Regions from separate parts of the Cellvibrio sp. KY-YJ-3 genome, predicted to be linked through region 1. Evidence: predicted binding sites of a transcription regulator. Region 1 holds the regulator's gene; the other holds the start of a gene.

Region 1 (8,194 bases):
TGGAAAATACAATTTTATAACCGCTAAAAAATCCTGCGGGTGCATCGTCATTGCCAGCAATTGGCTGGCTAATCTCTGGCAGCCACTTCCACACCAGTGCAAAAATCATCGCTCCATAAAGCGCTAACACAATAAAAATACTGCGCCATTCACTGAACCATAAAATCACACTACCAATGCCCGGTGCGAGCAGCGGGGCGAGCATCATCATCATGGATAAATAGGACATGCCCTTGGCGGTGTGTTCCTGATACAACTGTCGCACAAAGCCCGGCACTACCACGGTGGCGGCCGCGCCACAAAATGCCTGGCTTGCGCGCAAGAGTAAAAATATCTGCGCATCTTGTACTAACGCCAGCGCAATACTGCTGAGGGTAAAACCGGTTAAGCCAAAAATCGCCAATGGCCGCCGCCCCAGGGAATCTGCAAGTGGCCCAAACAACAGCATGCCCGCACCATAAGCGGCGAGAAAAATACTCAGCGACTGTTGCACTGTGCCAATGTGTGTGTGCAAGTCGGTGGCGATATTGGACATAGCCGGTAAATACATATCCACTGCCAGTGGTGTGGTGGCAATAACGGCAGCGAGCAGTACTATTAAATAAGGATGCGATTGACGAGTCATGACAGAGGATGTAGCCGCAAGTGAGGCGAGAGAGTAATAACATCCTAGTCGGTGCGCAGCACAATAAAGAGCCCGTCTATTAAAACAGATTCAACGAATTTTTAGATGGATAGACCCGCCTATTCACAATTCTTCCGCAGTTTAGTGATGGCGTCAGGGTAGTGTGTTTGTAATAAGGCCAGCTGTTCAGCGCCTAAATATTTTTGTGCGAACTCCCAGGGTTCAACACCGTTGTTCCAATCGCAATGCACTACAGCGAGAGTGGCCAGATTCTGCGCCACCGACGTTTTTAAATAAGGGCGATAATTTTTTTCCTGTGCCAAATGCGCAAAACTATCCAGCGCAGTTACGTAAAACGCAGTATCGCGTGAGAAAGAAACGCGATGGATTCCTGCTTGCTCCATAATGGCTTTGACATAAACAGGCTTCAACGGTGCGGCAGTGGTGGGCCAATCCGCCAGAGTAAAATCATTGGTCTGGGCCAGCGCGCTGGTGCAAAGTGCGCTGGCGGAAAGCCCTAAAAATACTCTCTTCAACCATACCAACATACTAAAATCCTCCAGGGAAAATGCGCTGCACAGTATAACCTTCTCGGGTTATGCCCATGAGTTGCACAGTGAAAGTTAAATGATTGACTTTGCCTCAAAGGCGTGTAGACTTGGATTCAGCTTGAAAGTACGTCTAATATTTATGCACCACATTTCGAAGTTCCAGTAATAGAATTTTGGCCTGTTTACATAAGTAATTCCCACATTTCCAGCACAATCGCCCCTCGGGGTAATCCTTACTTTTGTATTAATAGGTAACACTATGTCTAAAACTACTACTGGCACTGTAAAATGGTTCAACGAAGCTAAAGGTTTCGGTTTCATCGAACAAGAATCTGGTCCAGATGTTTTCGCTCACTTCAGCGCCATTTCAGGTTCAGGCTTCAAAACCCTGGCTGAAGGCCAAAAAGTTAGCTTCACTGTGACCCAAGGCCAAAAAGGCCCACAGGCTGAAAACATCACCGCTATCTAATTCCTTGCGGATTTAGAAGTGTGATTAAAAAGGCGAGATGAAAATCTCGCCTTTTTTATCGCCCGTCATTTTGTTATTTCCCCGCACTGTTTTACTTCTGACCCGGCCTGACAAAGGTCACCACTCACGCACGTTTGCTTGTATTTAACCTGCGCTCCCCAATCTCCTGCTGATCTACCACTTCCCCCTTCTGGAATAGCTATGCCCACTGCCCTGACCCGACGCCGGATTTTGGTCGACCTGCTCGCTCCCTATAAAACCCGTATTGCCGCAGCTTTACTGGCGCTGGTGATTGCCGCTGGCTCTGTTTTGCTGATTGGGCAAGGGCTTAAACAAGTAATCGATAAAGGGTTTGTGGCGGGCAGTGCGGAGTTGCTCAATGTGGCGCTGTTGGGTTTATTGGCGGTGATTTTATTGATGTCGGTGGCGACTTACGCGCGTTTTTATTTGGTCTCCTGGCTGGGTGAACGCATTACCGCGGATTTGCGCCGCCGGGTATTTGCCCACCTATTAACCTTATCACCCGTATTTTTTGAGCAAAACCGTACTGGCGATGTACTTTCGCGCCTGACCAATGACACTACCCAGTTGGAGACGGTGATTGGCTCCAGCGTTTCTATGGCGCTGCGCAACGCTTTGCTGTTGCTGGGTGGTTTGGTGATGCTGGCGGTGACCAGCTTGAAATTAATGGCGCTGGTATTGGTCGCGATTCCCTTTGTATTGGTGCCGATTATCGCTTTTGGCCGTCGGGTGCGAACTCTGGCGCGGGCCAGCCAGGATTCAGTCGCCCATGTCGGCGCCTATACCGATGAGGTGATTCACGAAATTCGTACCGTGCAATCCTATGGCCATGAAGCGGCCGCCGGTGCGGTATTCAATCAGCGAGTGGAGGCGACTTTTGCGACGGGCATCAAGCGCGTACAGCAGCGCGCGTTATTGGTGGCTGCAGTTATCACCCTGGTGTTTAGTGCCGTCGCATTGATCCTTTGGGTGGGCGGCCACGATGTACTGGCAGGCCGAATTAGCGCGGGCGAACTGTCGGCGTTTATCTTTTACGCCGTGTTGGTCGCCAGTGCGATGGGTACTATTTCGGAAGTGATTGGGGAGTTACAGCGCGCGGCGGGTGCGACCGAGCGCTTGGTGGAGCTGTTGGCGACACCTTCCAGCTTGCCACTGCGCGCCGCCCCTTTGCCGTTACCCGAGCCTGCCGCCGGTTTGGTGGAGCTGCGCGCGGTTCATTTTGCCTATCCGTCGCGGCCGGATACACAGGTCTTTGCGGGGTTTGATTTACGCGTAAATCCCGGTGAAAAAGTCGCCTTGGTTGGCCCTTCGGGCGCGGGTAAAACCACGGTTTTTCAGTTGTTGCAGCGTTTTTATGATCCGCTGGGCGGCAGTGTATTACTCGATGGCGTCGACCTGAAAGACGCTGACCTACAGGCAGTGCGCGCGCGCATCGCTCTGGTGCCGCAGGATCCGGTGATATTTGCCACTAGCGTGCGTGACAATGTGCGCTATGCGCGGCCCGAGGCGAGCGATGAGCAGGTTATCGCGGCCTGCGAGGCGGCATTCGCCATGGAGTTTATTCAGCAGTTACCCGAGGGGCTGGATACCGATTTGGGCGAGCGCGGTGCACGCTTATCCGGCGGGCAAAAACAGCGTATTGCTATCGCCCGAGCGATTCTTGCGGATCGCCCGATCTTATTGCTGGACGAAGCTACCAGCGCATTGGATTCCAATAGCGAACAGGCAGTGCAACAGGCGCTGGAGCGACTGATGCAAAACCGCACCACCATTATGATTGCCCATCGCCTTTCCACGGTGGTGAATGCGGATCGCATTGTGGTGTTGCAACAGGGCCGGATTGTGGCGACAGGGACTCATACGGAATTGATGGACATGAGTGAGTTGTACCAGCAATTGGCCCGTTTGCAATTTGAGCGTGAACCCTCTGGCAATAGCTGAATTACACGAATCAGACAGGCATAAAAAACGGCCACTGCGCAGGCAGTGGCCGTTTTTATTTGATGGTGCCGGAACCGACTTGCAGGGCAGATCCGGCACTCAAGATTGCGCCATTATTGGCAGCTGCGCACCAGTGACCAGGCGTTGGTCCAGGCCCAGCCAGTACCCGGTGCGTAGGGGCCTCCCACGGTGCACCAGCCAGCCACGGTGCAGCTGTACTCGCTACCACCGTTTTGTACCAAGGCTCCTGCAGCATAGGTCGCGCCGTTGACATAGGCGGGTGAGCTACAGTTGCCGGTAGCGGCCGAAGATGAAGACGCTACCGCACTGCTCACGCTGGACGACGAGCTGGCAAGGATGCTCGATGCCACCGAGGATGAAGCTACACCACCTACACAGGCACCCAGATCTAACCAATAGCTGTATTGGCCGCTGTTGCTTGCAGGATTGTTATTTTGCGTCCAGTAGTTGGCCTGGTACCGTTTGCCATTGTGTTGCACTTGGGTCGGTGCGGTATAAGCAATGCTCGGGTTCCAAATGCCCAAACCTTCACAGGTATTGTTGGAGATGCTGGAGGCGATGGAGCTAGAGCTCAATGACGCTACCGATGAGTTATAAACCGACGAAGCGCTGCTGCTGGCCGGTGGGTTAGAACCGTTGCCGTAGTCGATATCGATACATTGATAAAAGCCTTCCGCCGCATCGCGCAGCCAGTCGCGTTGCCAAATGCTGTACACAATGTGACGACCGGTACGCGGTGGCAGTTGTACCCGATGGGTAGATACGGCTTGTTGATCTTCCGGGCCTGAATCGTGAATCAATTCCAGATCGCTCCAACGCAACGGCTGGCTGTGATCGTAACCTTCACGGGTGATGTAGTAGCGGAAATAGGTGGTTTTGTGCGCCGCGGTATTAGTCCACACAAAGTTCAGTGGACCAGCAGTCACGCTGGTGGCTGGCCAGTCGGTGCGGGCGAGGTCCATGCCAAACAGGTTGGCGCGGTTGGCGCTACACAGGCGGCCATCGGGAATAAAGAACTCATGGTTGTCGCGCACACCGCCCACCGCCACTTCTTGCGGGGTGTACAAGCCGCCGTTACCTGCTGCTTTGGCTGCGATACACGCGGGGTGACTGGGGTTTTCAATACCGTTTTCCTTACATTGAATCACCCGACTTTTGGGTGATGACACGTAGCCGTGGGCGCTGGCTTCGGTAACGGCAAACAAAGAACTGAGGCTGATGATTAAGGCTGATACGCCACAACTTTTCAGGTTGAGGCGTGAGTGCCATTTATTGATCTTGTTCACTCTGGATCTCCTGCTGGAAGTAAAAAAGGTATAACCGGTGCCACTTGAGCGGCGCGGTAATGTTCAGTGCATTTATATCCAACAACCGGGGTGCGGATATTTTGCAGCAGCAATGAGTCTAAAATGACAACGTTGTATTTGGCGAGTCCGACTTTCGGGTTGAGCGGTAGGAGTTTGCGTAGCGCGTTCGAGTTTTGGCAATAATTCGGATTAATTTCGCCAAAAAAGCCTTTGAATTACAGGGTGTGAAAAAATTGTGATGCTGGTCTCACCCTCAAAAGGATGAGACTCCGGTAGTAAATAAGCCTGATGTGCGAATGTCGGTGTAACTATTGCGGCAGTGCAAAGACACAAATAAACATACTGCCCTTGCCTAGTTCACTGGTAATTTTTAATTCGGCGTAATGGCGCATCAGCACGTGTTTCACAATCGCCAAACCCAACCCGGTGCCGCCGGTGCCGCTGTTGCGGCTGGCATCCACACGATAAAAACGCTCGGTCAGGCGCGGAATATGTTGGGCATCAATGCCAGGGCCGTTATCGCTTACCGAAACATAAAAATGTTTCTCGTCCTGCCATAACAGCATGTTGATGCGCCCTTCGGGCTGGGTGTATTTAATGGCGTTAATTACCAGATTGGAAAAGGCGCTGTGCAATTCTTTTTCGTTGCCCTGCAACAATAGCGGGCGCGTGGTGTTGTTGCACACCAGCGTGAGCTGTTGGTTTTTATCCTTGCTTAATACTTCCGCTTCGCTTTTCACAATAGTGAGCAGCTGCTCAATATTAATGGGCTTGTAATTGTGACCCGCCTCAGTGGTTTCGAGTTTGGAAAGCACCAGTAAATCGTTAATCAGCAGCGACATACGCTTGGCTTGCTGCAACATTTGCTGCAGTGGTTTATTCCAGCTCGGGGTGGTGTTGTTATCGGCGAGGGTTTCCACATAGCCGTTTATCACCGTGAGCGGTGTGCGCAATTCATGGGAGACGTTGGCGATAAAATCCTGACGCATTTTTTCCAAGTTGTGCAGTTGGGTCACATCACGCACCACAATCAATCGCTCCATTTTGCCAAACGGGGTGATTTGGAATTGCAGGTGTTTGGAGGGAAAACGCGGCGAGGGAATTTCCAGCGGCTCGCCGTAATTGCCCTCTTCAAAATAGGCGACAAATTTGGGGTGACGCACAAAATTGATGACCGATTGCCCCTGGTCTTTGGTATTCAACCCAAGCATGCGATGGGCGGCGGGGTTCCAGAAATCCAGATGGCCGCGCGCGTCCAGAATGACCAGCCCGTCTTTGAGTGCTGAGCTGATTTCCTGGATGCGTTTGATCACCGCTTGCAGGTTGTCTTTTTCAATGCGTTGATCGCGCTGCAGTTGGTAGATGTTGTCGAACACCTGCCCCCAGATACCACTGGCCTCCGGCGGGTGTTCGCTCTCGCGTTTGAGTAGCCACTGGTTCAAGCGGCGCATTTGCCAGAGCATCCACACAATGTAAATGCCACAGCCGAGTAGCATCCACAGCGCGTAGTTGTCGCTGAAAAAACCAATCAGGCTGCAGGTGGCGAGAATAATCAGAATGCGCTGGAGTTCAGCGCTGAAACCTTTTAACAAGACCTAAACCTCGTGGCACAAAAGCGAGCGCAAAGGGGCGGACAGTCCTGCAAGACCATCGGAGGGAGGGATCCCGACGATGAGCCTCCAGGGATGGATTTACGGCGTGTCTTGCAGGACTGTCCGCCCCTTTGTGCGAATTCAGGGTAATCAGGCTTCGATTCGGGTAGAAAAACGATAGCCGGTACCGCGTACGGTTTGGATCAGGTCTTCGTGACCGTCGATGGTCAGGGCTTTGCGCAGGCGGCGGATATGCACATCGACCGTGCGCTCCTCCACATACACATTGCCGCCCCAGACATGATCCAGCAATTGGCTGCGAGTATAGGCTCTTTCCTGGTGGGTGAGAAAAAACTCCAGCAGGCGATATTCAGTGGGGCCCATATCGACTGACTGATCGTGGATGGTGACGCGGTGGCTGGCGGGGTCCAAACACAGACCCTGTACGGTGATGGGGGCGGCGGAAATCTGTGGGTCGGCACGACGCAATACCGCTTTCAAGCGGGCGACCAATTCACGCGGTGAAAAAGGTTTGGTGATGTAATCGTCGGCGCCAACTTCCAGCCCCTGAATTTTGTTGTCCTCTTCACCTTTGGCGGTGAGCATGATGATGGGAGTATTAGCGGTAACTTCGTCGCGCTTCAGGCGGCGCGCGAGTTCAATACCGCTGGTGCCGGGCATCATCCAATCCAACAGGATCAGGTCGGGTTTTTCGTCGATAATCAGGCCGTGAGCGTCCTGCGCGTTACTGGCTTCCAGCACTTGGTACTCGGCCATCTCCAGTGCCACACGCAACATATCGCGAATGGCGGATTCATCGTCGACGATAAGAATTTTGCGACCAGTCATAATCTTCTGCCTAATAAAACTACGGTAGGCTTCACGTTTCATGAAGCTATTGTTGCAGCTTATTTAATAAGCTCAGTGTTACATATTTATGACAAGTCAGAAAATTGTAGCTGCGTGCAGTCGCGTGGGCTTAGCGCCAGTAATAATCCATAGCTAAACCGGCAAATACCGCCACACCCACCCAGTTGTTATTTAAAAAGGCTTTGAAGCAGGCTTCGCGCGCGCGAAAGCGAATCAGCCATTGTTGATAGGCAAACAAACCACCCGCCACCGTCAAGCCCAGATAATAGAACAGCCCCAGCTCAAAGCGATTGCCCACCAGAATCAGCGCATAGAGCGCCAGGATTTGCAGGATGCCGGTCATCAACCGATCCTGTTCCCCAAACAAGATGGCGGTGGATTTCACGCCGATTTTAAGGTCGTCCTCGCGATCCACCATGGCATAAAAGGTGTCATAAGCTACCGTCCAGAGCACCACGGCGAGGTAAATCAGCCAAATGTTTTCGTGTAGCGAACCGGCCTCGGCCGCATAGGCCATGGGTATTCCCCAGGCAAACGCGGCACCCAATACTACCTGCGGCAAGTGGGTGTGACGTTTCATAAAAGGGTAGCAGAAGGCGAGCAACAGACCGCCGAGGGAGAGTTTGATGGTAAGCGGGTTGGTCATCAGCACTAATGCAAAGGCGATCACGCATAGGCCAATGAATAAAAAAATCGCCTCGCGGCTGGAAACTGCGCCGGTGGCGAGCGGGCGATCTTTGGTGCGCGCGACGCTGCCGTCGATTTTGCGGTCGGCAAAGTCATTGATTACGCAGCCA
Region 2 (8,194 bases), 140 kb from region 1:
GGTCACGGCGCCACGCACGTAATAGCTGATGTGGGAAACGTCCTTAATCTTATCATCAGGTTTCATATCAAACTCGGGTTCACGGAAGGGTGACTCCCATGTCCCGCCGGTAGCGCCGTCAGCTGCCAGATAACCCACCAAGGTAGTGCCCGCGCCGTCCTTGAATATCAGCATCAGGTTGCTGTAGTTGTCCCATACGCTGGCATCCACTGCCCAATTGCCACTTTGGCCTGAATTATCGTCGTATTCGTCTTTATCCAAAAACAGCCAGTCGTCGAAACTAAAAAATTCCTCAGCATTTACTGTTATTGGATCGGTGTTGAGGAAGTCCTGAGTCGCGCTGGTGCTCCTTTCACAGTCGGTGGTATTGGTGACGAGCGCCAAGGTACTTGCATCACAGGCTACAGTGCCCGCCTGTACAGAGCCACATACCAGCGCGCTGACCAAAGCGAGTGTTGCCAGTGGTAAAACGGAAAAGCGATTCCAAGTGTTCATGATTAAATTCCTTCCGCTAGTTGATTGAACGTTCAAGCTAAGCTGTGATTTATCTCACACTTTGGTTTAGCAATTTACGCGCCATATAAATGGCTGTTTTGCGGGTTGGGTTAAGCCTCTGTATTGGTGGGGTTTTTATTGCAATATGAAGGAGTTAGCAAAAAAAGTGGCGCGTAACTCGACAAAAAAATCGACGCGGAAATCAGCATTAAAGACTGGGGTTTTTAACGCCAAAAGTGATCAAAAACGGTTTTCAGTGTGAGGGTATCTAAGGCGTGAATCGCTTAGCATAAAAACAGCTCAAAACGGCGCTTTTGCCATTGATCCGCGATGGCGGTGAGTGCGTAGGGCGAGGGTGAATATGTAAAAAAAACCGGCACGGCAGGCCGCTTACCAAAGTTCGACCGGCCACTGCCCTTTGCGCAACAAGGCGGCTATATCCATGCTCAAGGCGACACCTGCATGTACCAAAACCCCGCCCCAAATAGAGCGCGATTGCAGTGCCAAAATACCGAGGAAGAGGCCAAATAAAATCGCCCCCGTTGCCTCCAGCCAGAGTTTGGGAAAGTGAATCATCAGGTAGGGGACACACATCACCCACACGGCATTGGCGCCAATTGCCGGGCGCAGGGCGTTCACCATAAATCCACGGAAAAAGAATTCCAGAAAGATGAACTGGCTTATATACAGCAGTTCCCATAGCAGGAAATCCAACCAGCTGCGCCCGGCTTGGTTGTAAAAGGGGTAATGGTTGACGAAGTCCTCGCCCAGGCTGACCAGTACCACAAAGACCAGAATCGGGCTGAGTAGCAGCAAATAACCGCGCCAATGCTGGCCGACTTGATTCCAGCGCCAGCCGAAATCGACCATTTTTTCGTTGAACAAAAAACGGATCACCAGCCAGGGAATAACAATAAACGCAAACAGGTGGCAGCCAGTCCACCAGATATAACCCGCCAATTCCAGCCAGCCGCTGGCCTCCAGCGCGCGCAGGTAATAACCCGCATCCTGCAATTGCCATTGCCCCAAGCGGGCAAGCAGCTCGTGCAAATTTACCGAGTAGCGGCTGTAGTTGAGGATCAACAGGCTCACGCTGACACAGGCCAGCACCGTAAAAACCCGGCGCAAAGCTGCGGGGCGGCTCAATTGGTAGGAAGGTGATTCGGCATCGATGGTATCCAGCGCCTGCAAAATGCGGCGCGGGTGCAAGTTGGCCAGTGCCATAGTTGTCCCTCGGCGATAGCGGTGAAGCCTTGAGTCGCGGTTATTGTTTTTTGGCGCGGGCCGCCTGTTGTGCGCGCTCGTGCATATCTAAAAATTTGAAGATTACATCGCGCGCCAAACGGGTTTCCGAGTTGGAGAGGAACACCATGCCGATTTGCAGCTCGCGGTTAAATACCATCTCGGTGCGGAAGCCTTTGACGTGGCCGCCGTGATGTACAAAGTTTTTGTTGCGACCGTAATCAAATACGCGCCAGCCCAGCCCATAGGCGGTATTGCCCACGGCTTTGCGCACGCCGTAGTAGTTCTGCTCGGGTGTGTTTTTGGTGACTCGCGACTGAATGGGTTTGAGCACGGCGAGTGGGAGGGCATCCTGACGGCGACCTACTTGCCCCAGCAAAAACTTGGACATATCCACAATACTGGCATTCACCCCGGCAGCCGGGGCAACTTTGTACCAGTTGGCCACCACGGCCGTGGGCACCCAGCGGTTGCCATTGGCGATATGCGGCGCGGCGCGGTTGGGCGAGGCGTTGTAGCTGTTCAAACCGTAGGAAGCGCTGCGCATCCCCAAGGGTTCAAATATTTTTTTGCCGACGTAGGACTCAAAACTCATGCCCGATTTCTGTTTGATCATATCCCCCGCGAGGCTGTAGGTGACATTCTGGTAGGCGTAACACTTGCCGGGCGGGCAAACGAAGTTCACATAACGCAGGCGGTTCACCACATCGGCATAGTTCATGTTTTGGTCGATATAGTGGCTGTAAGTGTGGCGCGGCAACCCCGATGATTGGCTGAGCGCATGGCGCAGGGTCAGCTGCTTGCCGTATTTGGCATTTTTAAAGCTGACTTTAGGCAGTACCGAGGTAATGGTGGTATCCCAGCTGATACCACCTTCATGCACCAGCACGCTGGCGGCGGTAGCGGCTACGGGTTTGGAGAGCGAGGCCAGGCGGAATACCGTATCGGGGGTGACTTTCTCGCGGGTGCCCGCGCGGCGCACACCGTAGCCCTGCAGGGATTTAATCTGCCCGCCCGAGACGACCACAATCGCCACGCCCGGTACAAAGGGCGCAATTTTCTTCGCCACATAATCCTCAAACTCTGCCACAAATGCCTCGGGGTGGCCGCTTGGGTAGCGCGGCGCTTTGATCGGCGCGGTAGTCACCAGCGGAATGTTCGCGGCAGGTTCGGGCGCCGGTTTTGGCGGTGCGGTTTTGGCAACGGCCGGTGTGGTACTGGCGGGCTTGGCGGCTGCCGATGAAGCCGGAGGTTTGGTGGCAAGGGGAGCCGCGGGGCGACTGGAGGACTGCGCTTGGGAGGCGGCAACCTGGGCTCTGGGAAGGGTGAGCGGAATGGGAACCGGTTCTGGCGCGGCAACACTGGAGGCTGCCGCCGATGAGGCTATTGGGGCGGGCGCCGTCTGGGTGAATTGGGTGGTTTGCAAGCCGTGGGCGGATGGCTCTGCCGCCGTGGCTACAGCGCTGGCGCTGGCACTACTGTGCTGCTGGAAGGGCAGCGCTATGGGCACAGTCACCCGCTTGGTGCTGGCCAGGGTGGTCGCGGACGCGAGCGCCAGCAGCAGCGCAACCAGGGGTGGCATGCTCGGCAGGCGGAGATTTTTACAGCGCTTACTGATGGTTAACAACATATGCCGTCGGGCAACTCAAATTAGGGTAATCCACATACAACAACGCCACCCTGCTCACGCCCGCCGCAAGTGCCGGGCGTGAAGAGAGTGGCGTTATCGTTCCTTTGACCAGTGCAGTAGCAACAAAGTTTTGGCTAGCGCACCTTAACTACAAGGTTTTTATGTATTCGACTAAATCCCAGCGCTGGTTTTCCGTCAGCGGTTCCTGCTGCTGACCTTTAACCGGCGGTGAGTGGATGGTGCCGTATTCGTGACCTGAATTAAAGTCGCCGCGCTTGTCGGCCTTGAATTCAAAGCCGGGGTATCCCTCGCTGCGCAGGCCGATTTTGATCGGGTCAAACTCGCGGCTGCCCACCATAAACTGATTGGGGCGGTATTCTCCGTCCTCCGGATCACCCGGACGCTTCACTGGCAACAGCAGGTCGTAAATACTGGGCACCGAGCCATTGTGCAGGTAGGGCGCCGTCGCCCAAATGCCATTCAAGGCTCGCGCTTTGTAGGATAGCAGCGATTGATAGGGTGCCGCGGTAGTATCCGCCAGATAGTTGCCGGATTTTACACTGGCTTTGATTTCATTATCAAAAAAGGATTTGGCCATTAAATAGAGCCAGTCCAGGGTGCGGCGCGGCAGCCACTTATCCGGGTCGGGTTCGGTGGCCACTTCACCCATGGTGGCGGCAGTCAGAATCTGCACCACTGGCGCGCGGTCTTTAAGTACCAGTGAACCCACACTCTCACTTTGATAGGTGTTTTTAAAGTTACCGGAATAGCCCGTGTAATTAACGCTGTTTTCGGCCATGGCCCGGTCAGTGCCCACCACATCGATATTGGACATGTCGGCCACCAGGATGCGATCCCGGTCGGTGCGATCCGCCACTTCATGGCAGGACTCACAATACTCGGCATAGAGTTTACGCCCGCGGCGGACCTTGGCGTAGTCGATGCGCCACTCGGGCAGTGCGCCAAATACCGCATTGGCCTTTTGCTGCTCCGGGTTTTTGGTGTGGGTTTCAATCGTCGGCCAGACCGGTGAGGTCAGGCTTTTAAGGTGCGATTCCAGACGCGACAGGTTCACCATATCAATCGAGGAGGAAAAGTCGATTTGGTAACTTTTGCTGCGCTGACCGGTGAGCAGGGACGACAAGGTCCAGCCGCGCTTGTGGGCGGTCCAGTCCAAAATGCCGAACACACCAATCACTTCCCCGGTATTGCGCCCAAGCGGCCCCATGCCCGCATTGCTCGCCAAGCCATTCCACTGCACATAGTCAGACTGGGCGATGTCCCATAAAAAGGGGTAGCTGACGGGGGCGTTAGGTTCGTTGAAGATCAGGGCCTTGATGCGCTCCATATCTACCATGCCGAGGCCGGGGTAGCCGTCATCGGTAGACATCAAGCGCTCGATAATTTTGGCAAACTGTAGGTCGCCAATAATGGTCTCGCTGATCTTGTACAGCACCTTGTCCACCTGTGCGGCGGTCATGAGGTTGGTATCGCCATCGGCTTTGGTGGCGCCGATGAGTACATCGCGCAACTGTTTGCGGCTGATCACATGCTCCAGCACCCGGTTGTAGATGCGCCCAAAGGCATCGAGGCGCGCATAACCGTAGTCGACACTGGAGTGGTTAATAGTGTTGTAGAGGTTAATTTTGCGGGTCCAGCGTTTGAGGTCGCTCTGCACATCCTCCGCGCGGCTGTAGCTGTTATTCAGCGTCAACACCTGCTGTACAAAGCGCTGGTTTTTTTCCGCGTCGGTGAGCGCGCGGGTCATGCTTTTTTCCAGCTCGGTGAGAAAACCCACCATATCAGCCAGCGCCGGGCCACCGTCGATCCGGATGGCCGTACCTTTGTAGTTAACCTGACCCGTGTGGCAGGCGGCGCAGGTAAACCCGACGTAATCCTTGCCTTTATAGCTCTCTTTGACAAAGCCGACCGGCAGGCCGTCGGGGTTGAAGAAAGTGGGTTTTTGCGGCAGGTAGCGGTATTTGTCGATCAGGCTATTGGCGCGAAACGGCTCGTTGAATTCGGCCTGTTCCAGGGCGATAAAAAAGTCGTAGGGAATCAGTGCCGAGCCCTGGGTGGTGTTGTAGTACCAGAGGCTGTCGTTGGCGCTCCAACCCTGATCCAGGTAGATGGGGGTGGAATAGTTCTCGCCAAACGTGCCGTTCTCTACCGCCAGCGCACCGCGCACCGGGTCGTCGTCCCATTTTTGGTAGAGTTTGCCAATGGCAAGAGTGATTGACATAAAAATACCCAGCACTGCCAACAGCTTGATTAGCCGCCACAGATTTTGCCGGTTGAACAGGTGATGACGGGCACCTTGCGGTGATGAACCCATGGGTAAACTCCTCTTTAGGGATTGTCCTATCGCTGAATCTGATTATTGGTCGTGCAACACGGGGGTGACGCATATTAGTCACAGCGCGGCAGCGGGGCCGGATGCGCTAGCGCTAAAGATACTACTGCCGATAGCGATTGCCCAAATTTATTATCTTTGATGCCACAGGCTTGCGCGCGGCAAGGCTTGCAACCCTGACGCGCTGGCATTAGTGTAGCCGCGAGTTTTTGGTCGTTGGCTAGTATCTGACCAGCGACTACCCCACCATCACTTGCGAGGATCTGCTTATGAAAAAAATGTCTCTGTTGGCTGTAGCCCTGGTATCACTCACCAGCGCCTGTACTTGGGTGAAAGTGAATGAACAAGGCAGCAATGTGGCGGTTGCCAACGCCGCTAACGTACGCAGCTGTGAAAAAGTCCGCACCGTGAATGTAAAAGTGAAAGATAACTTTGTTGGCTCTATGAAGCGCGACCCTAACAAAGTGGCCACTGAATTGACCAACATGGCACGCAATGAAGCCAGTTCATTTGGTGGTGATACCATTGTTCCGGCCAGTCTGGTGAACAATGGCCGCCAGAGTTTTGATGTATACAAGTGCAACTGATTCGTCGCTGATTCCCACCAGTGGATCAGTCACCAAGGCCTGCAAGTGCAGGCCTTGTTTTTCCTTCCCGCCGCTATTTTTCATTCTCACCTAACGGCCCCGCCGCAGCGATTCTTTGCTAGTGTTACAACAGGAACACTACTGTCTTATTTCTGTCACACAATTGCCATAATCTGGCGCAACTTATTGGCTTCACATGAATCGTGTTACGAGGTACAAGGTGGATAACGCCTATTTCAACCGCGAGCTGAGCTTGCTCGAATTCAACAAACGTGTTTTGCATCAAGCCTATAACCGCAGTTTGCCACTGCTGGAGCGGCTGCGATTCCTGTGTATTTTTTCCACCAATCTCGACGAATTTTTTGAAGTGCGCGTGGGTGGCCTGGTAGAGATTCTGGAGCGCAATGCGCCCCCAACCCAAGGGCCGGACGGCCTGACCCAAACCCAGACGCTGAATGAAATTTCTGTGCGCGCCCATCAATTGGTGGATGAGCAGTACCGCATTCTGAATGAAGAAGTGGTGCCGGCGATGCGCGAAAACGGCATCTCTGTGCTGCGCCGCGACGAGTGGACACCTGAACAAATTGTGCATTTAAAGCAGGTGTTTCTATCCGAAGTGCTACCGGTACTCAGCCCCATCGGCCTGGATCCGGCGCACCCCTTTCCGCGCATCCTCAATAAAAGTTTGAATTTTATTGTGCGCCTCGACGGCAAAGACGCGTTTGGGCGCAACTCCGGCCGCGCCATAGTGCAGGTGCCGCGCTCGCTGCCACACATTGTCGAATTGCCCAAAGAATTAGTCACCCAAGGGCGCGCATTTGTTTTTGTCTCCTCCATTATTCATTTTTTTATGGGCGAGATTTTTGTGGGCATGACGGTGATGGAAAGTTACCAGTTCCGCCTCACCCGCAACTCGGACATTTTTCTCGATGAAGAGGAGACCGATGACTTGTTGCGCGCGGTGCAAGGTGAACTTGCCTATCGCCAATATGGCGACGAAGTGCGCCTGGAAATTACCGACACCTGCCCCGGCGAGCTGGAGCAGTTTTTATTGCAGCGCTGCGAAATTAAAGAGCGCGATTTGTATCGCATAAATGGCCCGGTGAATCTCAATCGCTTTGCCGATTTATTTGAATTGATCAAAACCCCGCAACATTATTTCAAACCTTTTGTGCAGGCCATGCCCAAACTGCCCAAGCGCAACAATTCGTATTTTGAAGTGTTGCAGAAGCAGGATATGTTGCTGCATCACCCCTTTGATTCGTTTCAGTGTGTGGTGGATTTTTTACGCGAAGCCGCTGCCGACCCCCAAGTGCTGGCGATTAAACAAACGCTTTACCGCACTGGCTCCAACTCACCGATTGTGGATGCCTTGGTTGCCGCTGCCAAAGCGGGCAAAGAGGTGACCGCGATTGTGGAATTGCGCGCGCGTTTTGATGAAGAACAAAACGTGGCACTTGCCGAGCGTTTACAGCGTTTTGGTATTCACGTGATTTACGGTGTGGTCGGTTTTAAAACCCACGCCAAAATGATTTTGGTCGCGCGCCGCGAACAGACCAAACTGCGTTATTACGTGCATTTGGGCACCGGCAACTATCACCCGCGCACCAGTAAAATTTATACCGACTATGGTTTGCTCACCTCGGATAAAGATTTGGGCGAAGATGTCTACCGCGTATTTTTGCAATTATCCAGCATGGGCAAAGCGTCCAAAATGGAATCGCTGTTGTATGCGCCATTTACTCTGCACAAAGGTATGGTGCGGCGGATTCGCACCGAAAAAGAAAATGCCGAGCAGGGCAAACCCGCCCATATCATCGCCAAAATGAATTCACTTTATGATGAAGAATTGGTGAACGAATTGTATGCGGCCTCGCAGGCCGGCGT

The links. The regulator PhoB, encoded in region 1, activates phosphate uptake and scavenging genes when phosphate is short. The targets are predictions, from matches to a motif close to TGTCATAAANNTGTAACA.
Region 2: ppk1 (polyphosphate kinase 1) is a predicted target of PhoB. The motif match lies at 6,450-6,467, and genes of this name have one in related genera.

The regions. Positions count from the first base shown of each region.
Region 1 covers NZ_CP031727.1:1,038,076-1,046,269, forward strand. Annotated here, with positions in the region: gene D0B88_RS04445 (Bcr/CflA family multidrug efflux MFS transporter) at 1-625, opposite strand, end outside; gene D0B88_RS04450 (hypothetical protein) at 745-1,173, opposite strand; gene D0B88_RS04455 (cold-shock protein) at 1,436-1,645, shown strand; gene D0B88_RS04460 (ABC transporter transmembrane domain-containing protein) at 1,847-3,607, shown strand; gene D0B88_RS04465 (lytic polysaccharide monooxygenase) at 3,721-4,914, opposite strand; gene phoR (phosphate regulon sensor histidine kinase PhoR) at 5,244-6,527, opposite strand; gene phoB (phosphate regulon transcriptional regulator PhoB) at 6,678-7,376, opposite strand; gene ubiA (4-hydroxybenzoate octaprenyltransferase) at 7,507-8,194, opposite strand, start outside.
Region 2 covers NZ_CP031727.1:1,180,237-1,188,430, forward strand. Annotated here, with positions in the region: gene D0B88_RS05015 (hypothetical protein) at 1-495, opposite strand, end outside; gene D0B88_RS05020 (CPBP family intramembrane glutamic endopeptidase) at 886-1,719, opposite strand; gene D0B88_RS05025 (serine hydrolase) at 1,760-3,319, opposite strand; gene D0B88_RS05030 (di-heme-cytochrome C peroxidase) at 3,516-5,702, opposite strand; gene D0B88_RS05035 (DUF4156 domain-containing protein) at 5,990-6,307, shown strand; gene ppk1 (polyphosphate kinase 1) at 6,528-8,194, shown strand, end outside.